DNA from 2 places in the Caldimonas brevitalea genome. Region 2 is predicted to be linked to the other one. Evidence: riboswitches for the same ligand, from Rfam matches in the RefSeq annotation. Region 2 holds a riboswitch; the other holds the start of a gene.
What was found. Region 2 has a riboswitch for S-adenosylhomocysteine ahead of ahcY (adenosylhomocysteinase). Riboswitches for the same ligand answer to the same signal wherever they lie in the genome.
Positions count from the first base shown of each region.

Region 1: linked by a shared signal. The riboswitch ahead of metH (methionine synthase) and the one ahead of ahcY (adenosylhomocysteinase) in region 2 are both predicted to bind S-adenosylhomocysteine.

Region 1 is NZ_CP011371.1:5,936,938-5,951,736, forward strand. Features, by position in the region: gene metH (methionine synthase) at 1-2,656, opposite strand, end outside; S-adenosyl-L-homocysteine riboswitch at 2,699-2,771, opposite strand; gene AAW51_RS25310 (YiaD family glycine zipper/OmpA-like lipoprotein) at 3,016-3,699, shown strand; gene AAW51_RS25315 (OmpA family protein) at 3,879-4,487, shown strand; gene AAW51_RS25320 (homocysteine S-methyltransferase family protein) at 4,545-5,591, opposite strand; gene AAW51_RS25325 (rhodanese-like domain-containing protein) at 5,723-6,115, shown strand; gene AAW51_RS25330 (ATP-binding protein) at 6,156-8,453, opposite strand; gene AAW51_RS25335 (BTH_I0359 family protein) at 8,663-8,941, opposite strand; gene AAW51_RS25340 (DUF3108 domain-containing protein) at 9,127-9,978, opposite strand; gene AAW51_RS25345 (fumarylacetoacetate hydrolase family protein) at 9,965-10,948, shown strand; gene AAW51_RS25350 (porin) at 11,139-12,101, shown strand; gene AAW51_RS25355 (porin) at 12,359-13,330, shown strand; gene AAW51_RS25360 (pirin family protein) at 13,415-14,305, opposite strand; gene AAW51_RS25365 (retropepsin-like aspartic protease family protein) at 14,377-14,799, shown strand, end outside.
Region 2 is NZ_CP011371.1:1,048,470-1,063,268, forward strand. Features, by position in the region: gene fba (class II fructose-bisphosphate aldolase) at 1-919, opposite strand, end outside; gene AAW51_RS04650 (DUF481 domain-containing protein) at 1,283-2,050, shown strand; gene pyk (pyruvate kinase) at 2,072-3,505, opposite strand; gene AAW51_RS04660 (phosphoglycerate kinase) at 3,730-4,923, opposite strand; gene AAW51_RS04665 (AzlD domain-containing protein) at 5,066-5,395, opposite strand; gene AAW51_RS04670 (AzlC family ABC transporter permease) at 5,392-6,141, opposite strand; gene metF (methylenetetrahydrofolate reductase [NAD(P)H]) at 6,351-7,199, opposite strand; gene AAW51_RS04680 (TlyA family RNA methyltransferase) at 7,209-7,961, opposite strand; gene ahcY (adenosylhomocysteinase) at 8,206-9,651, opposite strand; S-adenosyl-L-homocysteine riboswitch at 9,751-9,823, opposite strand; gene AAW51_RS04690 (peptide chain release factor 3) at 10,007-11,608, shown strand; gene AAW51_RS04695 (HAD family hydrolase) at 11,616-12,395, shown strand; gene AAW51_RS27855 (diguanylate cyclase domain-containing protein) at 12,419-13,894, opposite strand; gene metK (methionine adenosyltransferase) at 14,260-14,799, opposite strand, start outside.

The DNA of each region.
Region 1 (14,799 bases), 1.6 Mb from region 2:
CGATCTTGCCGACGTTGAAATAGGTGGCCTCCGGGTGCGACAGGTAAAAGCCGCTGACGCTGGCGGCGGGGGTCATTGCCAGGCTCTCGGTCAGCTCCATGCCGATCTCGTCGCACGCCAGCACGCGGAACATCTCGCGTTTGACGGTGTGGTCCGGGCAGGCCGGGTAGCCCGGCGCGGGGCGGATGCCCTGGTATTGCTCGGCGATCAACGCGGCGCTGTCCAGTCGTTCGTCGGCCGCGTAACCCCAGAGATCCGTGCGCACCCGGTGGTGCATGCACTCGGCCAGCGCCTCGGCGAGCCGGTCGGCGAGCGCCTTGAACATGATGGCCGAGTAGTCGTCCAGATCGTCGAGGAAGGCCCGCTCCTTCTTCTCGACGCCAAGCCCGGCCGTGACGGCGAACAGGCCGACATAGTCGTTGCCGAGCGGCGACACGAAGTCGGCCAGGCAGCGGTTGGGCCTGCGCACGCCATCGACCACCGGCCGCTCGCTCTGCATGCGCAGGCCGTGCCAGGTCATCAAGGGCTGGGTGCGGGCTTCGTCTGCATACAGCTCGATGTCGTCGTCGTTGACCTGGCGTGCGGGGTAGAGGCCGATCACGGCATTGGCGGTGACCCAGCGGCCTTCGATGATGCGCTTGAGCATGCGCTGGCCGTCGCTGTAGACGCGGCGCGCCGACTCGCCGACGACGTCGTCGTTCAGGATGGCGGGGAAGGCGCCGGCCAGGTCCCAGGTCTGGAAGAAAGGCGCCCAGTCGATGTATTGGGCGATCTCGGCCAGGTCGTAGTTCTTGAACACGCGGCGACCGATGACCTTGGGCTTGGGCGGCGTGTAGGCCGACCAGTCGATCGGGGTCTTGTTGGCGCGGGCCTGGGCCAGGCTGACGAGCGGCGTGGCCTTCTTGTTGGCGTGCTGCTGCCGCACCTTTTCGTAGTCGGCCTTCAGCTCGTCGAGGTAGCGGGCGGCCCGCTCGTCGCTCAGCAACTCGCTGCAGACGTTGACGCTGCGCGACGCGTCGGGCACGTACACCACCGGCCCTTCGTACTTGGGTGCGATCTTGACCGCGGTGTGCACGCGGCTGGTGGTGGCGCCGCCGATCAGCAAGGGCAGCTTCTTCTCACGGAAGTAGTCGTCCCGCTGCATCTCGCTGGCGACGTACTGCATCTCCTCCAGGCTGGGCGTGATCAGGCCCGACAGGCCGATGATGTCGGCACCCTCGGCCTTGGCCTTCGAGAGGATGTCCTGGCACGGGACCATCACGCCCATGTTGACGACTTCGAAGTTGTTGCACTGGAGCACGACGGTGACGATGTTCTTGCCGATGTCGTGCACGTCGCCCTTGACGGTCGCGATGACGATCTTGCCCTTGGCCTTGACGTCGCCGCCGGCCGCGGCCACCTGGCGTTTTTCTTCCTCGATGTAAGGCACCAGGTGCGCCACCGCCTGCTTCATCACGCGGGCCGACTTGACCACCTGGGGCAAGAACATCTTGCCGGCGCCGAACAGGTCGCCGACCACGTTCATGCCGGCCATCAAGGGGCCTTCGATGACGTGCAACGGCCGGCCGCCGCGGGCGCGGATGCGTTGCCACACCTCTTCGGTGTCGGCCACGATGAAGTCGGTGATGCCGTGGATCAGCGCATGGCTCAAGCGCTCGTCGACGTCAGCGTTGCGCCAGGCCAGCTTGGCGCTGTCGTCCTTGGCCGCGCCCTTCACTTGTTCGGCGATCTCGAGGAGGCGCTCGGTCGAGTCGGGGCGCCGGTTCAGCACGACGTCTTCGACACGCTCGCGCAGGTCGGCGTCGAGGTCGTCATAGACGCCGACCATGCCGGCGTTGACGATGCCCATGTCCATGCCGGCTTGGATCGCGTGGTACAGGAACACCGTGTGGATCGCCTCGCGCACCGGCTCGTTGCCGCGGAAGCTGAAGCTGACGTTGCTGACGCCGCCGCTCACCTTGGCGCCCGGCAGGTTCTGCTTGATCCAGCGGGTGGCGTTGATGAAGTCGACGGCGTAGTTGTCGTGCTCTTCGATGCCGGTCGCGATCGCGAAGATGTTGGGGTCGAAGATGATGTCTTCGGGCGGGAACTCGACCTCGTCGACCAGGATGCGGTAGGCCCGCTCGCAGATCTGGATCTTGCGCTGGAAGGTGTCGGCCTGGCCTTGCTCGTCGAACGCCATCACGACCGTGGCCGCGCCGTAGCGTTTGATCAGCTTGGCCTGGCGGCGGAACTCGGCTTCGCCCTCTTTCATCGAGATCGAGTTGACGATGCCCTTGCCCTGGATGCACTTCAGGCCGGCCTCGATGACGCTCCATTTGGACGAGTCGATCATGATCGGCACGCGCGCGATCTCCGGCTCGCCGGCAATCAGGTTCAAAAATCGCACCATGGCCGCCTGGCTGTCCAGCATCGCCTCGTCCATGTTGACGTCGATGACCTGGGCGCCGTTTTCGACCTGCTGCCGGGCGACGCTCAAGGCCTCTTCGAACTGGCCGTTGAGGATCATTCGCGCGAAGGCCTTGGAGCCGGTGACGTTGGTACGTTCGCCGATGTTGACGAACAGATGGCCGGCCCCGATGGTGACCGGTTCGAGACCGGACAGTCGCATCGGCGCAACGGCAGCAGCGGCAGAGGGAGTGGTGTGTTCGGACATGGCGCACCCAGCAGGTTACGGACGACCACGGCTCACCCGCGGCACGGGCGAGCGTCGTTGCATACATCCAAGCCTGACGCCCGCGTGTCGGGGCGCTGCAACGCTCCTTGGAGCGGCGGATTTTACGACATACCCTCGCGCTCGAGTGCGCCTGACGGCATCACGCCCGGAACGGTGCAAGAACAGGTCCCGCGCGGCCGCCGCCGCCTTCCGGAGGCTCCCGCTAGTACGTCCTCACACCAGGGCCGGCACAGGGCTTGCAGTGGCTCGGTTACATGTTTCACGCGTCCGGCCTAGTCGGGCCGGCGCGTTTCGGGCTCAATCGGATACCGCTGTCCAACAGAACAAAGGAGTGCATCGTGAAACGATCCATCATTTCGATCGCCGCCCTCGCCATCTTCGCCAGTGGCTGCGCCAACATGAGCGAAACCCAGGGCAACACCGCCAAGGGGGCCGGCATCGGCGCCGCCGCAGGCGCGGTGCTCGGCGCTGCGACCGCTGGCGGCAATCGCGGCAAGAGTGCGGCCACCGGAGCCGCCGTCGGCGCCGGCATCGGCGCGCTGGGGGGCTATATCTGGTCGAAGCGCATGGAAGAGCAGAAGGCCAAGATGGACCAGGCCACTGCGGGCACCGGCATCGATGTCGAGCGCACCGCCGACAACCAGATCAAAGTGCAGATCCCGAGCGACGCCGGCTTCGACACCGGTCGCTCGGCCATCAAGCCGCAGCTGGCGACGGTGCTCGACAAGTTCGCGGCCAGCATGCGCGAGCATGGCACCACCGAGATTCGCGTGATCGGCCATACCGACAACACTGGCAGCGACGCCACCAACGACCGCCTGTCGGTGGACCGCGCCGCCAGCACGCGTGACTATCTGGTCGGCCGCGGCGTGCCGTACGCCCGCGTCGCCATCGACGGCCGCGGCGACCGCGCGCCGGTGGCGTCCAATGAGAGCGATGCGGGCCGCGCGGAGAACCGGCGGGTCGAGATCTACGTCGCCGAGCGTGAGCAGGTGGCGCAGGGGGCCCAACCGGCGCGCTGATGGCGCGCCCGTAGCCCGCCCACCACCCCCGCACCAGGGGCCCCTCATCTGCGAGGTGCGCCCCCGGCTGGCACAGTGTGACAATTCGCAGCCAAGGACTTCACCGTCTTTGGCTGTCTTTTTTTGTGGGTGGGCCGCGCTCGAGGCGAGCCGGCCACGCCGTTCAAGGAGTTTTCTGAATGACTTTCGATCCGCGTCGCCACGGCCTCGCAGCGACGGTGCTGTCGGTTCTGGCTTTGGCCGCCGGCTGTGCCACCGACCCTGCGCCGAGCCCCTCGCCAGCCACCACCGCGCCCGCCGCCCCGCCGCCGCCGCCGCCGCCCTCGGTCATCGGCGGCAACGCCTGGAGCCCCGCGTTGGCCTCGCTGATGGCCGCCGCCCAGCAGGCCGCTCAGGCCGGCGGTGTCGATGTTTCGCGCACCGAGAACAACCAGCTGCTGATCCGCGCGACCGGCGATGCCGCCTTCGACAGCGGCCGCACCGGCATCAACAACCGATTCCGCCTCTTCCTCGACCAGGTCGCCGCCCCGCTCGCCGCCGCGTCGGCACTGCAAGTGCGGGTGGTCGGCCACACCGACACCGTCGGCTCGAACGCCGTCAATGACCGCATCTCGCTAGAGCGCGCCAACTCGGCACGCGACTACCTGGTGACGCGCGGCGTGACGGCCGAACGGATCATCGCGGAAGGCCGCGGCGAACGTGAGCCGGTGGTCGCGAACGACAACGCCGAAAACCGCGCCCGCAATCGGCGCGTCGAACTGGTGGTGTCCCACCCGGCCGGCCGCTGAAAGCGAGCGCCGCGCTTGCCCCCGCGCCCATGCGGCGGGCGGGCGTGCCGTGTGGCTTCAGGCCACCAGCTGCGTGAACAGGCCCTCGTGCCGGCAGCGCGGCTGGTAGCGCGCGACACGCCGGGCAATCTCGGCGATATGGTCGGGCGTCGTGCCGCAGCAACCGCCGACGATGTTGAGGAAACCGGCCTTGGCGAAGTCTTCCATCAGGCCCCCGGTGATCTCGGGGGTCTCGTCGAAGCCGGTGTCGCTCATCGGATTGGGCAGGCCGGCGTTCGGATAGCAGCTGACGTAGGTGTCGTCGGCGAGCTTGGACAGCTCTTCGATGTAGGGGCGCATCAGCGCCGCACCGAGCGCGCAGTTGAGCCCGATCGCGAGCGGCCGCGCATGCCGCACCGAGTGCCAGAAGGCACCCACGGTCTGCCCGGACAGGATGCGCCCGGACGCATCGGTCACGGTGCCGGACACGATCACCGGCAAACGCTCCCCGGTGGCCTCGAACAGCTCGTCGATCGCGAAGATCGCCGCCTTGGCGTTGAGCGTGTCGAAGATGGTCTCAACCAGGAACAGGTCGGCGCCGCCTTCGAGCAAGCCTTCGCCCTGCTCGTAATACGCCGCCTTCAATTCGTCGAAGCTGACGTTACGCGCGCCCGGGTCGTTGACGTCGGGGCTGATGCTCGCCGTGCGCGGCGTGGGGCCGAAGGCGCCGGCGACGAAGCGCGGCTTGTCTGGCGTGCTGTAGGCATCGCAGGCAGCCCGAGCGATACGGGCGGCTTCGACGTTCATCTCGCGCGCCAGGTGCGGCAGGTCGTAGTCTTCCTGGGCGATGCGGGTGGCGCCGAAGGTGTTGGTCTCGACGATGTCGGCGCCGGCGCGCAAATAGCCTTCATGGATTTCGCGGATCACGTCGGGCCGCGTGAACTGCAGCAGTTCGTTGTTGCCCTTCAGGTCTTTGCCGTGGTCGGCAAACCGCTCGCCCCGGTAATCGGCTTCGCCCAGCTTGTAGCGCTGGATCATGGTGCCCATCGCACCGTCGAGCACGACGATACGTTGCTTCAGGATCTCGGGCAGGCGGGCGGCGCGGGTGTAGGGATGGGCACTCATGCGCCGATTGTAGGGAGAGCGGCGCACCGCGCGACCGTCAGGGCTGACACAAACAACCGCGCGATCCGGGCAATCCTCCCTGGTGGTCGCCGCCGCCTTGCTCGAGAATGCGTCGACGGCATGTTTCCCTTATGAAGTATCTCGCTCCCAAACAGGCCTGGGCCTACCTGCAGGCGCACCCTGACACCGTGTTCGTCGACGTGCGCATGGAACTCGAACACCTCTACGTCGGCCATCCGCCGGGCATCGTCCACATTCCCTGGTACGAATACCCCGAGATGGTGCCGCAGCCCGAGCGCTTCGTTCAGCAGGTGCTGCGCGAAGCCGGCACGCACGAACGCCCGGTGATGCTGCTGTGCCGCTCGGGCAACCGCACCGAGCCGGCGGGCGTCGCGCTCGAGGCGGCGGGTTTCCGCGAGGTGTTGAGCGTGCTGCATGGCTTCGAGGGTGAACTCGACGCCGATTTCCACCGCAACACGCTCAACGGCTGGCGCCACGACGGGCTGCCCTGGCAGCAGATGTAGCGGCGGCAGGGCCGCGGGCACCGCCCTCCGATGCGGCCCACTAGTGCACGAACCCCATGCCGGCCTGACGCCGCACCTCGGGTTTGACGCGGTGCTCGGCCTCCAGCTGTGCCAGGAACTCTTCGGCGTCGAATTCGACCGCCAGGATGTCGACCTGCCGCCGCACCGAGGCGAAATCGCCGGGCGTCAGCGCGTCGAGCTTGGCCAGGCGGCGGCGCTGCTCGGGCGTCAACCGCTCGGCCTCCCCCGCCAACGCTTCCGCCACGAACATACGTTCACGCTGGTCCAGGCGCAGCGGCTTGAAGCGGATCTTGAAGGTGAAGCGACGCAGCGCCGCCTCGTCCAGTTCTTCGAAGAGGTTGGTGGTGCAAACGAAGATGCCGCGGAAGCGCTCCATGCCCTGCAGCATCTCGTTGACTTCGCTCACCTCGTAGTTGCGCTCCGCCATCCGGCGGCTCCGCAAGAAACTGTCGGCCTCGTCGAGGAGCAGCACGGCGTGTTCGGCCTCGGCCTCTTCGAACATGCGGGCCATGTTCTGTTCGGTCTCGCCGACGTATTTGCTGACCAGGTCGGAGGCTTGCCGCACCATCAGCGGCTGCTGCAGTTCACGCGCGATGTGCTCGGCCAGGGCCGTCTTGCCGGTACCCGGTGGCCCGTGAAAACACAAGGTGCCGAAGCCCTTGCGTCGCAAGGCTTCGACGATGCGGGGCAGCTCGAAGCGGGTTTCAGTGTGGAGCAGCGCGAGGTCGTACTGCGTGACGACGTGGCGGGCGCCGCGCTCGGGCGACGCCGCGCCGAGCGCCTTGTCGGCATTGCAGAGCTGCCGCTCGATCAGCGCCTCGACGCCGTCGTCCCCGCCGGCCAGGCGGGCAAAGCGCACTGCCGTGCGCACCTGCGCCGGGGTCAGGCCCTTGCGCGCCGACAGCTTGGCGACGAACTCGGGCGCGACCGGAACGCCGGCCAGCGCCTTGGCGACCAGCGCCTCGCGCGCGCCCGGCGGCGGTGATTTGAGCTCGAGGTGGTACTGGAACCGGCGCCGGAAGGCCGGGTCGATCTGCTCGATGCGGTTGGTGACCCAAACCACCGGCACCGGGTTGCTCTCGAGGATCTGGTTGACCCAGGCCTTGCCACTGACCGAGCCGCTCGGCAAGCCGTCGCCCACCTCCAGCCGCGCCATCAGCTGCGCGGTGTCGGTGCTGAGCGGCGGGAACACGTCTTCCACTTCGTCGAACAGCAGCGCCACATTGGGGCTGCCCTTCAGAAATACATGGCTGATCTGCAGCGAGCGATAACGGTCGCGGCCCGACAGCGAATTGCCGTCGCGGTCGGCGTACTCGACCTCGTAGAGCTCCAGCCCGGCCGCCTGCGCGACCACCTTGGCCAGCTCGGTCTTGCCGGTGCCGGGCGGTCCGTACAGCAGGATGTTCACACCCGGCTCTTTTTGCGCCACCGCGTTGCGGAGCAAGGACACGAGCATGCGGACGTCGTCGGCGACGTAATGGAAGTCGGCCAGCGACAGCTCGCTGCGCGACGCGGGCCGCGTGAACACCGCCATCAGCTCGGACTCGTCGCGGTATTCGCGCATCAGCACCGGCGGCAGCTGCTCGGAGACCTTCATCAGGTCGGCCAGGTCGGTGATGTTGTGCTCGGAGATCAGGTTCTCGACCATGCCGATGCGCTCGAGCCGCGAGCCCGCCCGCAACGCCTCGGCGACGTCTTTCTCGTCGACACCGGCGATCTCGGCGAGCACCGCATAGGCTTCCTGCGCGTTGGCCACCTTGAACTCGACCAACAGGCCGCGCAGCTCGCGCTGGTAGCGCGCCAGCGTGCCATACAGCAGCAGCGCGCGCTCGGCGGGGTTCAGCTGCAGCAGTCCGGCGAGCGCGTCGATGTTCTTCTCGACCAGCGTGCTCTGCTTCTTCAACTGCCGCCCGAGCCACTCGCAGGTGGCGCCGAGCACGGCCAGCAGGTCCTTGGGCGCGTCCTTGATGTACTCGTCGATGTAGAAAAAGAGTGTGCCTTCTTCATAGGGCCCGGCCCACACACCGTGCCGCGCCAGGAACTCGGCGTCGTTCAGCTGCTCGTGGCCGGCCCAATGCTCGTTGCCCGCACAGCGGCGAGCGAGGAATTCGCGCAAGCGGGCCAGCACCGTGGCCGGCCACACCAGATGCTTGCCGGTCAGCGCCAGCAGGCTGCTCCAGTCACGCCGGACATTGAAGCGGCCGACGTGCCGCAGTGTCAGGGTCAGCAGGAAATGAGAACACATGCGGTCGAGCACCGGGGCTTCGGCGAGCCCGGGCGACACGAGCACGCGTGTCTCGATATGCCGTTTCACCATCAACGCCTCCTTCCTGGGGCGGTTGCGCCCCGGGTCGCCGCACGGCGGGGCCGTGCGTCGGGACGAGGCACGATACCCCAGTCGTCTGCACAAGGAAAGGAGGGATCGGACCGCGGCGACAGCAGGGCACCGCGCTCACCCCGGCCGGCACGCATGGCGTACAGCGGCGGGCATCGACAGCCGCCGGGGCGAGCCCCGGCGGAGGAGGATCAGTGCAGCACCACCGGCTGCAACATCAGCGACGAGAAGCGCTCGATGTAGGCGTCGATGTCTTCGACGGTCGGCGAGCCTTCGATCAGGGCTTCGACACCCTGCTTGAAGCTCTCCGCCAGCGCGCCTTCGATGTAGATCTCTTTGCGCTTGAACTTGTCGACGATCTCGTAGCCACCCCGCGTCAGCCCTCCGATCTCGGCCTCGTCTTCGAGCGCCGACGCCGGCACTTCGAACTCGACGACCGCGAAGTTCTCTGAGTTGTAAAGCATTTGCATGACGGACTCCTTGGAGGAGACCCCCCGCGGACTGCAGGGGGTTCTCGTGACGCGATGTAGATGGAGCATGACACGCAAATTTCAAGCCATCCCCAGCCTTGTGGTTATCGGGGCCGGTGGAGCCTGACATCGGGCTGAACAGCGGCGTGGCAGCCCATGCGGCGCCTGCGGCGCTGGGATTTCTGTCAGCCTTCGTTCTGCAACAACAGTTCCAAGGGGTCACCGCGCCCATCAATGAGGCGCGCGCGAACCGGCAGATATTGACGTGTTGGGTCGAGCCAGACTTCCGCGGCGGCGCCCCCTTCCCGCTGCGCCGGCCGTACCAGCCGGGCAGCGCGGACGGCCCCTCCCGCGAGCGGCACCGACTGCGGCGGCTGACACTGGAACCGCCAGCTCTCAGTGTCGCCGTGCCGGTTGACAACGGGCATCGTGAGCGTGCGGCCGGGGCTGACGTTCTTCGGGTCCGCCAGCGCGAGCGCGGCGAGTTGCACCATCCAGCTGACGCGATCCTGGGCACCGGGCACCAGCGGGTGTTCGCCGCCCTCGCCGCCCAACACGACGACCTTGCCTTGGTCGGCGCGGAATTCCGTGGCTTGTTCGTCGCGGCCCCGCCGGCGTTCAGTGAAGCGTTCCGGCAGCAAGCCCGCCGGGCCCAACCGACCGACGCTGAGCTGCTCGATCAGCGTCCCCAGCAAAGGCGCCCGGCCTTCGAGCCGCAGTTGGTAGGACGAGGCGACCGGCGCCCAGACGAGCTGTCCGGTGCCGGTCAGGCCGCTGCGCCGCAACTGGTAGACGAACGAGAACGCGCCCGGCGCGCGCGCCTGTGCCTTACTGAAACGCGGTGCGGCGCTCACCCCTGAGCCGATGCCGCACAGCGCGGCGGCGCCGAGGCCGCACAGCAAGCGACGCCGGCCGGGATCGCCGTCGAGCCGGGGTGCTGGGCTCAGCAGACCGGGAGGGTCTGCCTGGGAGCGGGTGTGGCCGTCTTTAGAATCGCGGCCTCGATCGAACAGAACCGCAGACATGAAGCTCGCCACTTACAAGGACGGCTCGCGCGACGGCCAACTGGTTGTCGTGTCGAGAGATTTGAGCATGGCGCATTATGCGAGCGGCATCGCATCGCGCTTGCAACAGGTGTTGGACGACTGGAACTTCGTGTCTCCGCAGTTGCAGGACCTGTACACCACCCTCAACCAGGGCAAGGCGCGGCACGCCTTCCCCTTCGACCCGTCGTTGTGCATGGCACCTTTGCCGCGCGCCTACCAATGGGTGGCGGGATCGGCGTACTTGCAGCACGAGCAGGTGCTGCGCAAGGCCCGCGGTGCGCCCGCGCTGGAACATGCCAAGAGCGACCCGCTGCTCTACCAGGGGGCCAGTGACGACTTTCTCGGCCCGCAAGACGACATCGTCGTGCGCAGCGAGGACTACGGCATCGACTTCGGCGCCGGCCTCGCGGTGGTGACCGGGGACGTGGCGATGGCGACCCCGCCGCAAGAGGCGCTCGAATCGGTGCGACTGCTGATGCTGGTCAACGACATCACGCTGCGCCAGTTGATGCCGCCCGAACTGGCCAAGGGCTCCGGCCTGGTGCTCAGCCGCCCGACCGCCGCCTTCGCCCCGGTGGCGGTGACGCCCGACGAACTGGGCCCCGCCTGGCAAGGCGGGCGGGTGCACCTGAACCTGCAGGTGAGCTGGAACGGCAAGAAAGTGGGCTTGTGCGAGACCGGCCCGGAGATGCAGTTTCACTTCGGCCAGCTGATTTCGCACCTCTGCAAGACCCGGCAGCTGCGCAGCGGCGCCATCGTCGGCAGCGGCACCGTCAGCAACCAGGACACGGCGCGCGGCTACTGCTGCATCGCCGAGAAGCGGGCGCTCGAGACGCTGGAGCACGGCGCGCCGAAGACCGAGTTCATGAAGCTGGGCGACACGGTGCGGATGGAGGTCAAGGGCGGCGACGGCGTGTCGGTGTTCGGCGCCATCGATCAAGCGGTGGCGGCGCGCCGCTGAAAGCGAGCGATCACCACCGAGGTGTTGCGAAGCTGCATCACTTCCGGTGTGTTCCAGCGCAATTCCCGGTCATTTCATGGGTGGCCGCGCGGCCCATTTTTACAATCGTATGACTCGTCAGGACACGCCGGTTGCACGGCGTCCGGCTTGTGTCGACCTCTCTCTCACACTCTCTCAGAAGGAAGCACACATGAAACGCATCGCTCTTGTGGCCGCGCTCGCCGGTGCCGTGGCGGTCCCGGCTTTCGCGCAAAGTTCTTTGCAGGTGTATGGCCGCCTGAACACGTCGGTGGAGCGCCAGCGGCAGCAGAACGAGACCACGGTGAAACTCGTCGACAACGCCTCGCGTCTCGGCTTCAAGGGCACCGAAGATCTGGGCGGCGGGTTGAAAGCGGTGTTCCAACTCGAGCATGGCTTCAACGTTGACGACGGGAAGACCGCCAGCGCCAGTTTCTGGGGTCGCGAAAGCTGGGTGGGCTTGGCCGGCGGATTCGGCACGGTGCGCTTCGGGAACACTCCCAGCGCCACTTACTTCGCGACGGCCGACTACGTCAGTCTTCACAACCACGATACCGGCAGTTCTGAAGACAAGCTGTACGCCTACGTGATGCGCACCACCAACAAGGTCGCCTACACCACGCCGTCCTTCGGCGGCCTGACCCTGGAAGGCCAGTACAGCCTGCGTGAAGGTGTCGCCGGACAAGGCAACGCCTGGGAAATCGCGGCCAACTTTGACCAGGGGCCCCTCCACCTGGGCGGCGGTTTTACGCGCAACGAAGACGACCGTGCAGCCACCGTCCGGGCGTTGTTCGAGTTCGGTGCCTTCACGTTCGGCGGCTACTACCAGCGCGACGAATTCGAAGACGAGTACCGCAACAACTACCGGCTGGCCGGGATGTACACGATGGGGGCGTCCGAATTCCACCTGAACTTCGGGTACGCCGACGACCGCGGCGGTGTCGACGATACCGGCGCGCAGCAAGTCACCGCGGCCTACAACTACAACCTGTCGAAGCGGACCAAGCTGTTCGCGTTCTGGACCAAGGTGCGCAACGATGACGACGCGGTCTATTTCCCCAACGAAACGACCGGGGGCCCCATCGCGGGTGGCGATTTCTCGTCTTTCGCGCTTGGCGTACGGCACAACTTCTGATTCGGGTCCGCACTGCGGAAACGGCCCTTCGGGGCCGTTTTTTTTGGTTCACAGCCGCGATCGCGCCTCCACGGGTCGACCTCCATGCCACACCACTGTTGCACCAATGCGTCAGTTCTACGGCCTGACACCCTCTTTCTAGGGGTTCGTACCGAGAAAGAACGTTTGTCATTTCTACAATGCAAGTACTGACCCGGAAACGCGAAGTAACTTGAACAGGGGTCGGTTCTCTCTCCTCAACTTCACATCTATACAACATGAAACGCATCGCTCTCGTGGCCGCTCTGGCCGCCGCGTTCGCCGCCCCGGTGTTCGCTCAAAGCTCCGTGACCGTGTACGGCCGTCTGAACACCTCGATCGAGCGCCAGAAGGCCGGCGACGAGTCGCGCACCGTGCTGCAGAACAACGCCTCGCGTCTGGGCTTCAAGGGCTCGGAAGACCTCGGCGGCGGTCTGAAGGCCAACTTCATGATCGAGCATCGCTTCAACGTCGACGATGGCAAGACGAGCGGCGACGCCTTCTGGAGCGGCGACAGCTGGGTCGGCCTGTCCGGCAACTTCGGCGCGGTGCGCCTGGGCCGTCAGACCAGCGCCCTCTACTACGCGACCGCCGACTACGTCAGCCTGCACAACCACGACACCGGCTCCTCGTCGGACGCGCTGTACGCCTACAACTCGCGCAACCAGAACAAGCTCTCCTACATCACCCCCAGCCTCGGCGGCCTGACCGGTGAAGTGCAGTACAGCCTGCACGAAGGCGCGTCTGAAGACGGCGAAAAGCTGGCCAACCAGTGGGAGCTGGCGCTGAACTTCGACCAAGGCCCCCTGCACCTGGGCGGCGGCTACAGCAAGAACGACGACCTGAAGGTGTTCGCCGTGCGCGCGCTGTACGAACTGGGCGCCTTCACCTTCGGTGGCTACTACGAGCGTGACAAGTTCGACGACGAGAAGCGCAACAACTTCCGCCTGTCGGGCATGTACACCCTGGGCGCCTCGGAGTTCCACCTGAACGTGGGCGTGGCCGGCGACCTGGGCGACTTGGACGACACCGGTGCCAAGCAGTTCACCGTGGGCTACAACTACAACCTGTCCAAGCGCACCAAGCTGTTCGCCTTCTACACCAAGCTGGCCAACGACGAAGCCGGCATCTACGGCGTCGGTGCTGACAACGCCAACGCGGCTCCGGACGACTTCTCGTCCTTCGCCGTCGGCCTGCGCCACAACTTCTGATCCAGGCACTGCCTGATCGAAGCTGCGAAAACGGCCCTTCGGGGCCGTTTTTCTTTGGTGCGCGGCGAGCGCGGAGCGCCCCGCTCACGGATACGCAATGAACCCGCTCTCGCCCGGCACCGGCGGAAACGCCTGGTGATCCTGGCGCCGCCAGGCCTCCACCGCCGCGTCGATGCGCGCCTGCCGCGACGACACGAAGTTCCAGCGGATGTGGCGCGGATGCGTGTGGCTGTTCTCAGCTCCCAGCTCCAGCGGCTCGCCGCCCAGCAGCACCGCCACCGTCTTCTCCAATGCACGCAACCGAGCGGGCCGTCCGGGCAGCACCAGCATCTCGCCGCGATCGACCGGCTCGCCTTCGACGCTCAGCGAACCCGAGACCACGTAAACCGCGCGCTCCGGATGATCCAGCGGCAGCTCGATGCTGCAGCCGAACGGCATTTCCGCCACCACGTAGAGCGTGCCACTTCTGACCGGCACCGGCGAACGGCGGCCGAACGCATCGCCGACCACCACCCGCAACACCGCACCGTGCGCCTCCAGCACCGGCAAGGCGTTGGCGTCAACGTGCACAAACGCCGGGGCCGATTCCTCCTCGCCGGGCGGCAGCGCGAGCCAGGTCTGCAGCCCGTGCAAGCGCGGCCCGGACACCCGCTCGCCCTCGGGCGAGCGCTCGGAGTGCACGATGCCGCGACCGGCACTCATCCAGTTCACTTCGCCCGGGCGGATCTCGCGCACGCTGCCCAGACTGTCGCGATGCACAATCACGCCCTCGAAGAGATAGGTGACCGTGGCCAGGCCGATGTGCGGGTGCGGCGCAATGTCCATGCCCCCGCCGGGCGGCAGCTGCGTGGGGCCGAAGTGGTCGAAGAACACGAAGGGGCCGACCGCCTGCAAGGCCGCCGCCGGCAACAAACGGCGCACCTGCAGGCCGGCGCCGAGATCTTTCACGTGTGAATGCAGTCGAACCGGTTCCATGTACCCTCCTCCTGTTGATCCATTGCGCGCTGGCGTGCCGGCGAGGTCTATCGCTTGTGGGATGCGCCATCATGAGTGAGTTCCCCCGCACGCTCAAGATCATCACCGTCTGGGCGGTGGTCGGGCTGGCGCTGTTCCTCGGTTTTCGCGCCATCGAGGCGCAGCAACAACGTTTGCGCTTCGAGGCCAGCGGCGACGTCATCACCCTGCACCGTGGCCCCGACGGGCACTACCGCTGGCCGGGCCGCATCAACGGCGTGCCGGTCGACTTCCTGGTCGACACCGGTGCCACCCGCACCGCGCTGCCCGAATGGGTGGCACGCAAGGCCCGGCTGGACACGGACGGCAAGGTGACCTCGAGCACCGCCGGCGGGGTGGTGACCGGCAGCCGGGCACGGGCGGACCTGGTGCTCGAAGGGGGCGTCAAGGCCAGTTCGCTGCGGGTGGTGGTGCTCCCGCAGCTCGACGACGCTCTGCTCGGCATGGACGTGTTG
Region 2 (14,799 bases):
GCTTCAGGTATTCGCGCGGGTCGAACTTGCCGGGGTTCTCGACGAAGAACTTGCGGATCGCAGCGGTCATCGCCAGGCGGATGTCGGTGTCGATGTTGACCTTGCGCACGCCGTATTTGATGGCTTCCTGGATCTCTTCGACCGGCACGCCGTAGGTTTCCTTCATGTCGCCGCCGTACTTGCGGATCTCCGCCAGCAGGTCTTGCGGCACGCTCGACGAACCGTGCATCACCAGATGGGTGTTGGGAATGCGGGCGTGGATTTCCTTGATGCGGCTGATCGCGAGGATGTCGCCGGTGGGCTTGCGGGTGAACTTGTAGGCGCCGTGGCTGGTGCCGATCGCGATCGCCAGCGCGTCGAGCTGGGTCTGCTTGACGAAGTCGGCGGCCTGCTCCGGGTCGGTCAGCAGTTGATCCATCGTCATCGTCGCGTCGGTGCCGTGGCCGTCTTCCTTGTCGCCCTTCATGGTCTCGAGCGAGCCCAGGCAGCCCAGTTCACCTTCGACCGTCACGCCCAGCGCGTGGGCCAGGTCGACCACCTTCTTGGTGACCTCGACGTTGTACTCGTAGCTGGCGATGGTCTTGCCGTCGGCCTGCAGCGAGCCGTCCATCATCACCGAGCTGAAGCCGAGGTCGATCGCGCCTTTGCAGATGTCGGGCGACTGGCCGTGGTCCTGGTGCATCACGACCGGGATGTGCGGATAAGACTCGACCGCGGCCTGTATCAGGTGTTTCAAAAACCCTTCACCTGCGTATTTCCGGGCGCCGGCGGACGCCTGCATGATGACCGGGGCGCCGACTTCATCGGCGGCGCTCATGATCGCCTGGACCTGTTCCAGGTTGTTGACGTTGAAGGCTGGGATGCCGTAGCCGTTTTCGGCGGCGTGGTCCAGCAATTGGCGCATCGAGACGAGTGGCATGTTGAGGCCCCTGGGAGTTGACAACCGGTGCTGCGCCTCAGGTCGCCCCTGTTCTTGTGGAGAGGGGGCGGCCGTGAAACCGCGAGGTAATTGGCGGGATTCTAGCGGGGCCGCCAGACAGCTTGGTGACCGTTCGAATCTCAAGGCCCGGGCCGGATGGCAGATTCCCCCAGACCGGGGGGTGTTCGCGCGAGAAAAGAAACCGTGCGTATTCGCGGCACAACGCAACGGTCGGCGTATCGCTTCGATGACAAAACGAAAACGGGATCGAGATGCAAGGTTGAACTTTTGGCTACACGGCGCAGGCCCGGCTTTCCCTAGATTGCGCGCATCTCAGTCTGGACCTTCATCCCATCGTCCCTCATGCCTTGCAATCTCCGTACTCCCGCTCCCGCGCTGGCCGCGCTCGCCCTCCTGCCCGCCCTCGCCTGGGGCCAGGTGACCGTCAAGCCGGACGGCCAGTGGCGCCACTTGTTCGGCCTGGCCGGCAGCCATGCCTCGGGCAACACCGACAGTTCCAGCCTCAACCTGTCGGGCGACAGCGTGCGCGCGACCGAGGTCGACCGGCTCAGCTTGCTGGCTCGCGCCTTGTATGCGCGCAATGAGGGCACCACTTCGGCCAACCGCGGCGTGTTGGCCGGCGATTACAACCGCGACTTCTCGCGCTACTGGTTCGGATTCGGGCGGGGCGAGTTCGTGCGCGACCGGCCGGCCAACCTGGCCCGGCGCTTTGCGGCGTCAGCCGGTGTGGGCCATCACTTGATCCGCGACGACAACGGCTTCTGGGATGTGTCGGTCGGTCTCGGCTACACGCGCGACCGGTTTGTCGACCCGGTCGAGATCAAGGGCCGGGTGCGCGATACCTACAGCCGTCCGGAACTGGTGCTGGCGGAAGAGTCAAACCTGCGATTGACGCAGACCACCTCGTGGCGCCAGAAGCTGGCGGTGTTGCCGAATCTCGAGGAGACCGGGACCTACCGCGCCGAATTCGACTCGGCCATCGCGGTCGCGGTGACGCAGCGCCTCAGCCTCACGGCCGGGTTCGCCTACCGCTACAACAGCGACCCGGGCGAGGGCGTCCGGCGCGGCGACAGCCTGGTCACGACCGGCGTGTCGCTGCGCATGGACTGAAGCGCTGCCGAGGCGCCGGGCTCAGCCGCCGACGCGGCAGACCTTCAACATGTTGGTGCCGCCCGGGTAGCCCATCGGCTCGCCGCAGGTGATGGCGTAGATGTCACCCGGCTTCAGCACGCCGTGCTCGACCAGCAGCGACTCGGCCTTGGCCAGCGCGGTATCGCGATCGGCGTAGGTGGGCATCAGGATGGGCCGCACGTTGCGGTAGAGCGCCATCTTGCGCTGGGACAAGGGCTGCGAGGTGAGCCCGTAGATCGGCACGTGGATCTTGTGCCGGCTCATCCACAGCGCGGTGGAGCCCGACTCGGTCAGCGCGAGGATGGCCTTGCAGCCCAGGTGGTGCGCGGTGAACAGGGCGCCCATGGCGATCGACTGATCGATGCGCCCAAAGTGCTTGTTTTTGAAGTCGGCGTCGAGCGAGATCTCTTCGGCCCGTTCGGCTTCCAGCGCGATCAGCGCCATGTGCTCGATGGTCTCGACCGGGTATTTGCCGGCGGCCGTTTCGGCGCTCAGCATCACGGCGTCGGTGCCGTCGAGCACGGCGTTGGCGACGTCGCTCACCTCGGCGCGGGTGGGCACTGGGTTGACGATCATCGACTCCATCATCTGCGTCGCGGTGATGACCACCTTGTCCATCTCGCGCGCCATCTTGATCATGCGCTTTTGCAGCGCCGGCACCGCGGCGTTGCCGACTTCCACCGCCAGGTCGCCGCGCGCCACCATGATGCCGTCGCTCGCCTTCAGGATGGCTTCGAGCACCGGAATCGCTTCGCTGCGCTCGATCTTGGCGATCAGGTGCGGCTTGTGGCGCCACGGCTCGCCGGCGACGTTGGCCAGCTGGCGCGCCATCTCCATGTCGGTGGCGTTCTTCGGAAAGGACACCGCCAGGTACTCGCACTGGAAGCTCATCGCGGTCTTGATGTCTTCCATGTCCTTGGCGGTCAGCGCCGGCGCCGTCAGGCCGCCGCCCTGCTTGTTGATGCCCTTGTTGTTCGACAGCTCGCCGCCGATCTTCACGAAGGTGTGCACTTCCTCGCCTTGCACACGATCGACCGTCAGCACGATCAGGCCGTCGTTGAGCAGCAGCGTGTCGCCGGGCTTCACGTCGCGCGGCAAGGCCTTGTAATCGAGGCCCACACGTTCGTTGTTGCCGAATTCGGTCAGCCCGGCGTCGAGGATGAACGGCTGGCCCGGCTCCAGAAAGGTCTTGCCGCCTTCGAACTTGCCGACGCGGATCTTCGGGCCCTGCAAGTCGGCCATGATCGCGACCTGTTTGCCCGCGCGCTGTGCCGCTTCACGCACCAGGTTGGCGCGGTCGATGTGGTCCTGCGCCTTGCCGTGCGAGAAGTTGAGCCGCACCACGTCGACACCCGCGTGGATCATGCGTTCGAGGATTTCGGGGGTGGACGAGGCGGGGCCGAGAGTGGCGACGATCTTGGTAGCGCGCGACATGGGGAACTGTCTCCGTTATCGGGTTCGTAACTTTGTTCCAATTATCCGCCTCATTTTGCCCGCTGGAGTTACATCCCCATGGCAGAGGCCGGTTCTTTTCGCTCTCGTCGCGTCGCACTGTGGCCATTCGACGACGTTACAGCCGAGCAAACGACGCACCCTGAAAAGAGCGAGCCCTGCCGGCCGCGCGGGCGGGCAGGGCTCGTGAGGCGCGTGGGCGGAACTCAGCCCGCAGCGCGCTTTTGCAGGATCTCGAAGGCCGGCAGCGTCTTGCCTTCCAGCACTTCCAGGAAGGCGCCGCCACCGGTCGAGATGTAGCCGACCTGCTGTTCGATGCCGTACTTGGCGATCGCCGCCAGCGTGTCACCGCCGCCAGCGATCGAGAAGGCGCTCGATTCGGCGATGGCACGGGCGATCGCCTCGGTGCCGCCGGCAAACGCGTCGAACTCGAACACGCCGACCGGGCCGTTCCAGACCACGGTGCCGGCGGCTTTCAGCTGGTCGGCCAGCAATTTGGCGGTTTGCGGACCGATGTCGAGGATCATCTCGTCAGCCGCCACGGCGTTGGCCGCCTTAACCGTCGCCGGCGCGTCGGCCTTGAATTCCTTGGCCACCACCACGTCGACCGGGATCGGCACGGCGGCGCCGCGCGCCTTCATCGCCTCGATCACGGCCTTGGCCTGGTCGACCAGGTCGGGCTCGGCGAGCGACTTGCCGATCGGCAGGCCGGCGGCCAGCATGAAGGTGTTGGCGATGCCGCCGCCGACGATCAGCTGGTCGACGTTCTTCGACAGCGATTGCAAGATGGTCAGCTTGGTCGACACCTTGGAGCCGGCCACGATCGCCACCAGCGGACGCTTCGGATTGTTCAGCGCCTTGGTGATCGCGTCGATCTCGGCGGCCAGCAGCGGGCCGGCACAGGCGATCTTGGCAAACTGCGCGATGCCGTAGGTCGAGGCCTCGGCGCGGTGCGCGGTGCCGAACGCGTCGTGCACGAAGATGTCGCACAGCGTCGCCATCTTGCGCGCCAGCGCTTCGTCGTTCTTCTTCTCGCCCTTGTTGACGCGGCAGTTCTCCAGCAGCACCACCTGGCCCGGCTGCACCTGCACACCATCGACCCAGCCGGACATCAGCGGCACCTCGCGGCCCAGCAGCTCGCCCAGCCGGCGCGCCACCGGGGCCAGCGAGTCTTCGGGCTTGAACTCGCCTTCGGTCGGGCGGCCCAGGTGCGAGGTCACCATCACCGCCGCGCCGGCGTCGAGCGCGGCTTTGATGCAGGGGACGGAGGCGCGCACCCGGGTGTCTTCGGTGATGTTGCCGGCGTCGTCTTGCGGGACGTTCAGGTCGGCGCGGATGAACACCCGCTGGCCCTGCACCTTGCCTTGGGCGATCAGATCGGTAAAACGCAGTACGTTCATGGTCCTCGTTCTCTAGGGTCTCGGAAGGGGGGACCGGCGCCGGTGGCATGCGGCCTGCGGCGGGTCGACAACTGCGCATTGTGCCGCGGCTGCAGGACGCTCCCTGCGCGGCTTGGTTACGGCTCGCGGCGGCCGCGCCGCCCTACCAGCCGAGCGCGACGCGCAGCGGCAGGAACACCGCCATGCCGACGAGGATGGTGCCGAGCATGCCCCGGCGCCAGAAGTAATAGACCGTCCCCGCAGCGATGGCGGGCAGCCGGGCGTCCTGCCAGGTGGAGATCAGCGCGCCCTGGGTCATCAACACCTCCGGCGCGATGACGGCCGAAAGTGCCGCGAGCGGCGCATACCGCAGGCCTCGCTTGAGCCAGGCCGGCAGGGGCAGTTCGCGCTCGGGCAGCAGGAAAAAGCCGCGCGTGACCACGGTGATCAACGTCAGGCCTAGGATGGCCAACAGCGTTTCCCAGTCGCTCACCGCGGCGTCTCCTCGTGGCGGCGTGCCTGGCGCTGGGCCTGTTCGGCGGCTTCGACGGCCAGGCCGACCGCGATGGCGGCAGCGATCGCGACCAGGATGTTCAGGCGCAGCGGCAAGGCGTAGGCCGCGACCGCGGCCGCCGCGGCGGTGCCGGCCGCCAGCCAGGTGGCCTTGTCCTGCAGCAGCGAGCAGGTGATGCCGAGCAGCGCCAGCACGCCGGCAAAGCCAAGGCCCCATTCCACCGGAATCGCGTGGGCCAGGGCGATGCCGAGCATCGACGCAGCTTGCCAGGCAAACCAGTTCATCGCGACGCCGCCCCAGAAATAGGGCTCGTGTTCCGCGACCGGCTCCGGTGTCGGAAAGCGTTTCATGAACATCACATAGTTCAGGTCACCGCTGAAGTAACCGAACATGCCGCGTTTCCAGCGCGGAAAGCGCGTGAAATAGGGCCGCCACATCGCGCTGAAGATCACGAAGCGCAGGTTGACGCAGGCGGCCGTGGCCCACACCACCCAGATCGGCGCACCGGCGGCGATCAGGGGCACGGCGGTCAGCTGGGCGCTGCCGGCGAACACCAGCAGCGACATCGTCACGGCGAGCGGCACCGACAAGCCGCTCTTGACCATCGCCACGCCGGTCACCAGGCCCCAGGCGGCGATGCCGAACGAGACGTGGAGCATCTCGTGCGCTCCACGGCGGAACTCGGGATGGCGGGCGGTGGTGCGGATGAACGAGTGAAGCGACATGCAGGCGGGCGACGTGAGCCCGCCATTGTCACTGTTGTGGATTACATCCGCCTGAGCGGGCGGAGGGGGGCGCCCGCCCGAACCCGAGCGAGGCTCAGAAGCGGTAACCGACGCCGACGCCGATCAGCGGCGGGTTGACCTTGAAGGTCATGCGCGCGTGTGCACCACCGGGTGGCGAGGGCACCACCCGGCCACACGGTTCCGCGGTGTCAGCCGCCGAGGCCCAGCCGGCGGCAGATCTCGGTGGTCGCCCCAGCCTGGTTCATCGTATAGAAGTGCAGCCCGGGCACACCTTGCGCACGAAGGCGCTCGCACAGCTGCGTCACGACGTCGAGGCCGAAGGCCTGGATCGAGGCCTTGTCGTCGCCGTAGCCTTGCAACCGGGTGCGGATCCAGCGCGGGATCTCGGCGCCGCAGGCGTCGGAAAAGCGCATCAGCTGCGACGAGTTGGTGATCGGCATGATGCCGGCCACGACCGGGATGTCGACGCCCGCCTTGCGCACGTCGTCGACAAACCGGAAGTAGGCGTCGGCATTGAAGAAGTACTGCGTGATGGCGATGTCCGCACCGGCCTGCACTTTGGCGATGAAGGCCTGCAGGTCGGCTTCTGCCGAGCGCGACTGCGGGTGCACCTCGGGGTAGGCCGCCACTTCGATGTGGAAGTGGGTGCCGGTTTCGGCCCGAATGAAGGCGACCAGGTCGCTGGCGTAGCGGAACTCGCCGAAGCCCCCGTAGCCGGACGGCAGGTCGCCGCGCAGGGCCACGATGCGCCGGATGCCCTCGTCCTTGAACTGCTGCAGCTTCTCGCGAATGCTGTCCTTGCTGGCGCCGATGCACGAGAAATGCGGCGCCGCATCGCAGCCTTCGGCGAGGATGGAGCGCACGGTCTGCAAAGTGCCGTCCTGCGTCGAGCCGCCGGCCCCGTAGGTGACCGAGCAGTACTCAGGGCGCAGCGCATACAGCTTCTGCCGCACCGCGCTCAGCTTGTCGACGCCGTCGGGCGTCTTGGGCGGGAAGAACTCGAGGCTGATCGGCAGGCCTGATGAAAGGTTGCTCATGAGGTGTCCTCAGTCGTTCGGCGCTGCATGCAGCGCCCAGACAAAAAATTCGCGGTTGCCGTCGCCGCCTTGGATCGGGCTGTCGAAATAGTCGCGCACCTGCCAGCCGTTGGCAATGCAGGCGGCGCGTACGCGCTGTTCCACCACCGGGTAGAGCGTCGTGTCCTTGACCAGGCCGCCCTTGCCGACATGCTCCGGGCCGACCTCGAACTGCGGCTTCACCAGCAGCAGTGCGCTGGCACCGAGGTCCAGCCACGCCGCCAGCGACGGCAGCACGCGGGTCAGCGGGATGAAGGACAAGTCGGCCACGATCAGGTCGAAGCGCCGGCCCGCATGGTCGAGCGCAAAGCGGGACCCGCCCAGTTCCTTGGCGTTGATGCCTTCGTAGCACACCACCCGCTCGTCGTCGCGCAGTCGCGCGTGCAGCTGGCCGTGACCCACGTCGATGCCGACCACCCGTGCCGCACCGTGCTGCAGCAGCACGTCGGTAAACCCGCCCGTGCTCTGCCCCACGTCGAGGCAGCAACGCCCCCGCACGTCGAGCCCGGTGCGCGCCAACGCGCCTTCGAGCTTGAGCCCGCCCCGCGAGACAAACCGCAGCTCGGCATCGTCGGTCACCTGCAGCACGCTGCCTTCCGGCAGGTCTTCACCCGCCTTGCGGACGACGGCCCATCCCCGCGGCCCCCGCCAAGAGACCGCTGCCCGCTCGATCAGCCGCTGCGCAGCCGAGCGAGTGGGCGCAAGCCCTTGGGTGACAAGCATTTGGTCAGCGCGCATCGATCGATGAACGAAGTGATGATTCCCGCAAGCAGCGCAACACACGCAGCCCTGACTGAAAGTCAGCGGCTGCGTGCCCGCCGTTGCACGACCCCAGTACGTGCAAATCGCGGGGAGCGGCGGTGCAGCAGGTCGCAGGGCTAGGCGCGAAGCACAGCCATACCGGAAGGTATGGCGAGCATTCGCAACGACGCCCTGCGGCCTGAGGCGCCGCCGAGCCCCGTGATTTTTAGTAGCGGTAGGTGTCGGGTTTGTACGGGCCTTGCTTCTGCACGCCGATGTACGCCGCCTGGTCTTCGGTCAGCTGGGTCAGCTGCGCGTTCAGCTTCTTCAGCTGCAAACGGGCGACCTTTTCGTCGAGGTGCTTGGGCAGCACGTAGACCTTGCCTGCCGCGTAGTAGTCGGGCCGCGTGAACAGCTCGATCTGCGCAATCGTCTGGTTGGCGAAGCTCGACGACATCACATAGCTCGGGTGACCCGTGCCGCAGCCCAAATTCACCAGCCGGCCCTTGGCCAGCAGGATGATGCGCTTGCCATCGGGGAAGATCACGTGATCGACCTGCGGCTTGATCTCTTCCCACTGGTACTGCTCGAGCGACGCGACCTCGATCTCGTTGTCGAAGTGGCCGATGTTGCAGACGATGGCCTGGTCCTTCATGCGGACCATGTGGTCGTGCGTGATGACACTCTTGTTGCCGGTCGCGGTGACGAAGATGTCGGCCTTGTCGGCGGCATATTCCATCGTCACGACACGGTAGCCTTCCATCGCGGCCTGCAGCGCGCAGATGGGGTCGATCTCGGTCACCCACACCTGGGCCGACAGCGCGCGCAGCGCCTGGGCCGAGCCCTTGCCCACGTCGCCATAACCGGCGACCACGGCGATCTTGCCGGCCACCATCACGTCGGTGGCGCGCTTGATGCCGTCCACCAGCGACTCGCGGCAGCCATAGAGGTTGTCGAACTTGCTCTTGGTGACGCTGTCGTTGACGTTGATGGCACGGAACATCAGCGTGCCCTTGGCCGACATCTCGTTCAGACGGTGCACGCCGGTGGTCGTCTCTTCGGTCACGCCGATGATTTCGGCGCTCTTGCGGCTGTACCAGGTGGGGTCTTGCGCCAGCTTGGCCTTGATGGCCGCGAACAGCTCACGCTCTTCTTCGCTGGTCGGGTTGGCGATCAGCGACGCGTCTTTCTCGGCGCGCTTGCCGAGGTGCATCAGCAGCGTCGCGTCGCCGCCGTCGTCGAGGATCATGTTGGGGCCTTCGCCCGGCGTGCCCTTGGCGCCGAAGTCGAAGATGCGGTGGGTGTAGTCCCAATAGTCTTTCAGCGACTCGCCCTTGTAGGCGAACACCGGGGTGCCGGCGGCCACCAGGGCGGCGGCGGCGTGGTCTTGCGTCGAGAAGATGTTGCACGACGCCCAACGGACCTGCGCGCCCAGCGCCTGCAGCGTTTCGACCAGCACCGCGGTCTGGATGGTCATGTGCAGCGAACCGGTGATGCGCGCGCCTTTCAGCGGTTGCTGGGCCGCGAATTCTTCGCGGATGGCCATCAGGCCGGGCATCTCGGTTTCGGCGATCTTGATTTCTTTGCGGCCCCAGGCGGCCTGAGAAAAGTCGGCGATCGCGCAATCGACGCCTTGGTGCTCGGTGTGCAGGGGTTTGACGACAGCGTTCATTCGTTTCTCCAGGATGGAAAAACCGCTGTGTGCTGAAGCAAGGTGCGGCGCAACGCCGGTGGTCGCTCGCGATGGTCGCGCCTCACCCGACAGAACACATACGGGTGAGCGCAGTTGCAAAGACGAAGTTCCGAGCCTGGGGCCGGGCGGCCTTGCAACGCTCCTCGGAAGCCTGCAATTGTAGACACGGTTGAACGGCGTTGCCAGGGTTTCGGCCCGCCGGGCGGCTATTGCGCGCCCAAAACCGGTACGATTCCGCTTCGCGCCGCCCGGCGCCCGCGGCGTCTCGCCGCTTAAGAGCTGAAGTGAGTGGATGCTATCGCATCTAAGTCCGGCTCGTCTGGAGTATTCGTTCGTGTCCTTCGCATCCGAAACGCGGCGCCGCCGCACCTTCGCCATCATTTCCCACCCCGACGCGGGCAAGACCACGCTGACGGAAAAGCTGTTGCTGTTCTCAGGCGCGATCCACATCGCCGGTTCGGTCAAGGCCCGCAAGGCCTCGCGCCACGCGACTTCTGACTGGATGGAGATCGAAAAGCAGCGCGGCATCTCGGTGGCCAGCTCGGTGATGCAGATGCTCTACCGCGAGCATGTCGTCAACCTGCTCGACACCCCGGGCCACAAGGACTTCTCGGAAGACACCTACCGGGTGCTGACGGCGGTCGACTCGGCGCTGATGGTGATCGACGCGGCCAACGGTGTCGAGGCGCAGACCAAACGTCTGATCGAGGTGTGCCGCCAGCGTGACACGCCCATCATCACCTTCGTCAACAAGATGGACCGCGAGGGCCGCGACCCGATCTCGCTGCTTGACGAGATCGAAGCCGAGCTGGGCATGCCCTGCGTGCCGATGACCTGGCCGGTGGGGCAGGGCAAGGCTTTTGGCGGCATCGTCAACCTGCGCCAGCGCAACATGCGCTTGTTCAAGGCGGGTGCCGACCGGGTGACCGACGACGAGGTGGTGCCGCTGTCGGAAGCCGACACGCTGCGACAGCGCTTCGGGCACGACTTCGAGCTGGCCGAACAGAACATCGAGCTGCTCACCGAAGCCGCGCCGGCCTTCGACCTGCAAGCCTTTCTGGCGGCCAAGCAGACGCCGGTGTTCTTCGGCTCGGCTGTCAACAACTTCGGCGTGCAGGAGGTGCTGGACGCGCTGGTCGACCTGGCGCCGTCGCCGGCACCGCGGCAAACCACGACACGGGTCGTCGAGCCCGACGAAGAACAGTTCTCGGGCGTGGTCTTCAAGGTGCAGGCCAACATGGACCCGTCGCACCGCGACCGCATCGCCTTCGTGCGGGTCTATTCGGGTCGCTACGCGCAAGGCATGAAGCTCAAGGTGCAGCGCACCGGCAAGGAGCTGCGCCCGACCAGCGTCGTGACCTTTCTGTCGCAGCGACGCGAGGCGGTCGACGAGGCCTATGCGGGCGACATCATCGGTTTCACGACGCATGGTGGCGTGCAGCTGGGCGACACCATCACTGAAGGCGAGTCGCTGCAGTACACCGGTTTGCCCTTCTTCGCGCCTGAGCTGTTCCAGGCGGTGGAGTTGGCCAACCCGATGAAGAGCAAGCAGCTGCAGGCCGGATTGATGCAGCTGGGCGAAGAGGGGGCGATCCAGGTGTTCCGCCCGCAGGAAGGGGGCGCGATGTTGCTCGGCGCGGTTGGCCAGCTGCAGTTCGAAGTGGTGCAGCACCGGCTCAAGGCCGAGTACAGCGTCGACGTGCGGCTGATGGCGTCGCGCTTCGTCGGCGCGCGCTGGATCACCGCCGACTCTGCCGACGAGCTGAAGAAGTTCACCGACGCCAACGCCAGCAAGCTCGCACTCGACGCCGCCGACACGCTGGCCTACCTGATGACGTCTCCCTACGATCTGCGGCTGACCCAGGAGCGGTTCCCGAAGATCCATTTCCATCCGCTGCGCGAGCACGCCGGGCTGGTGTTGCAAAAGGCCGCCTGAGTTGTTCTTGCGTCCCTTGAGCGACTGGCCGCTCGAACGCCGCCGCGCGGTGCGCGGCCTGTTCACCGACATCGACGACACGCTGACCACCGAAGGTGTGTTGACGCGCGAGGCCGAGGCGGCGCTCGGCGCCTTGCGCGACGCCGGCATCACGGTGGTGGCCATCACCGGCCGGCCCATGGGCTGGTCGCAGCCCTTCGTGCGGCAGTGGCCGGTCGCCGCCATCGTGCCCGAGAACGGGGCGATGGCGTTGTTGCCCGACGGCCGGCAGTGGTTTGTGCAAGACGAGGCGGTGCGGCGCGCCAACGCCGAGCGGCTGGCGGTGGTGGCCCGGCGGGTGCTGGCGGACGTGCCGGGCGCCTGCCTGGCCCGCGACAGTGCCGGGCGGGTCACCGATATCGCCGTCGATCACAGCGAGTTCGCGCACCTGCCACCCGAGCGCATCGAGCAGGTGGTGGCGCTGATGCGCGAGGCCGGCATGGTGGCGACCGTCAGCTCCATCCACATCAACGGTTGGTTCGGGGAGCACGACAAATGGCGCGGCGCGGTCTGGATCGCGCGCGAGTTGCTGGGCATCGACCTGGGCGCCGACCTCGACCGTTGGGCCTATGTGGGCGACTCGACCAACGACCAGGTGATGTTCGAGCGGTTCGACAACAGCGTGGGGGTCGCCAACATCGCCCGCTTCCTGCCGCAGCTGACCCACCGGCCGCGGTATGTGACGCGCGGCGAGCGGGGGGCAGGGTTCGCGGAGGTGGCCGAGGCGCTGCTAGCGGCGCGCGACTGAGCTGCGGCAGCGCTCGCTCGTCGTCAGGCCGCCAGGATGGTCGTGCAGCAGCGGCCCTTGCCGGCGCGTTTGGCTTCGTACATCGCCAGGTCGGCCTGATGCAGCAGCGCGCGCGCATCGATCACGCGACCGCAGTCGGCATGCCAGCCGACGATGCCGATGCTGGCCGACACGGCCACTCGACAGCCTTCGACACGCCGGATGGCTTCGATGTCTTGCAGCACCGCCTGCGCCACCCGGGCCGCGCCGCCGGCCTCGGCTTCCTCGAGGATGAGCACGAACTCGTCGCCGCCCAGGCGACCCACCGTGTCGCAATCCCGCACGTTGTGCTTGAAGCGGCGCGCCACCTCGATCAGCAAGCTGTCGCCCACCGCGTGCCCGTGTTCGTCGTTGACGGCCTTGAAGCCGTCGAGATCGGCGAACACGAGGGCGAGGCCCGAATGGGTGCGAACGGCACGCGCGATGGCCTGTTCGAGGCGGTCTTCGACCAGGCGCCGGTTGGCGATGCCGGTCAGCGCGTCGTGCGTGGCGGCATTGCTCAACTCGGCCGCCTCGCGCATCAGCCGGCGTGTTTCGACCAGCTGTTGTGCGAGGTTCCGATGCGCCTCGGCGAGGGCGCGGTAGCTGCGCCACCAGCCGAGCCCGGCGTACACGGCGGCCGAGCAGAGCAGGGTGGCGAGTGCGAACAGCGCGACTCGGTAGCGGTGCAGTTCCTTCAGCCGGTCGCGAAAGACGTCGTTGATCTGCGCTTCGACCGCCTCGACCGTGGCCGCGGTCGGTGCCTGGAGGGCAGCGGCGGCAGCCCGGTGGGTTTGCTGTTCATGCAGCAACACCGAACGCGCATGGAGTTGCAGCAATTCGCTGGACGCCGACATGTCGGGCAGCGAGTCGGCCGATTGCAGCACCGCTTGCAGGTGGGCGAGGGAGGTGTCGAGCCCGTCGTGCGACGAGCTGTCGGCGTGCGAGAGGAAGCGGAGCAATTCCAGTGTCAGGGCACGCGCTGCGTCGAGTGCGGCAAAGGCGTCGCGGCGTGCCGTCGGCACATCGCGTTGCCGCCGCAGTTCCTCGGTCAGCTGTTCGAGTTGCGTCGGGATGAAGCGCAGCGAGTTCAGCAGGATGGCGTGTTCGGACTTGATGCTCTCGGCGGCTTCGGCCTTGTTCGACAGCGCTTCGCGCAACGCCGCGAGTGACGGCGCCTCGCGGGCGACGCCCAGCGAGACGGCGGCCTCGCCGACGACATCGCGCGCCCGGGTGACCGCGTGCCCCGCGTCCGCCAAGGCGTCGTAGTTGGCCGCGGTCCCGGTCTGGACCTTGAGAATCTGCACCGTCCAGCGCGTGTCGGCCTGTCGCAAGGCCGCCACGTCGCTCAAGGCCTGGCGATGCCGCTCGACAAAGGCTGAATAGGACGTCTGCTGCAGGACGGCCAGTGCGGACACCGCGGCGGTGGCCGCCAGCACCGCCAGCCACAAGAGGCCGGCGCGGCGTAAGGCGCCGGTCATGCCGCGACCCCCTGCCGGGTGACACGGACGCGCGAGGCGGCATGGCACAGGGCTGCTGCTGCTGCTGCCCCCCGCGCATGCCGGCGTCTCGACCGTCCGTTCCGTTTTTCCACTGCTGGCTCCTCTGTCCGGCTCCCCACGAGCCGGTGCGCCCGTCGCGCATGGCGCTCGGGCTGGCTTCGGTCTTATCGGCGATGGACGGGGGGACTTGAGCCTGCGTTTAGGGGGGCTGCGGCCAAGAAAAAACCGCCGGGGTTCGCACCCAGGCGGTTTTTCCGTTGTGGCGCCGGCCGGCTGGCCTTCACATGGCTGGCGCCATGTGAGCCTTGCCGCAAGGCGTCAGGGCCGCTGCGCGGCCGCGGGCCTTACAGGCCCGCCGCTGCACGCAGCGCTTCCGCCTTGTCTGTGGCTTCCCAGCTGAACTCGGGTTCTTCGCGGCCGAAGTGGCCGTAGGCCGCCGTCTTGGAGTAGATCGGGCGCAGCAGGTCGAGCATCTGGATGATGCCCTTCGGGCGCAGGTCGAAGTGCTCGCGCACCAGGGCGGCGATCTTGTCGTCGGGCAGCTTGCCGGTGCCTTCGGTGTAGACCGTGATGTTCATCGGCTGGGCGACGCCGATGGCGTAGGCCACCTGGATCTGACACTGGCGCGCCAGGCCGGCTGCGACGATGTTCTTGGCGACGTAACGCGCCGCGTAGGCGGCCGAACGATCGACCTTGGACGGATCCTTGCCCGAGAACGCGCCGCCACCGTGCGGGCAGGCGCCGCCGTAGGTGTCGACGATGATCTTGCGGCCGGTCAGGCCGCAATCGCCTTGCGGCCCGCCGATCACGAAGCGGCCGGTCGGGTTGACCAGGTAGCGGGTTTCCTTGATCCACTCCTTGGGCAGCACCGGCTTGATGATCTC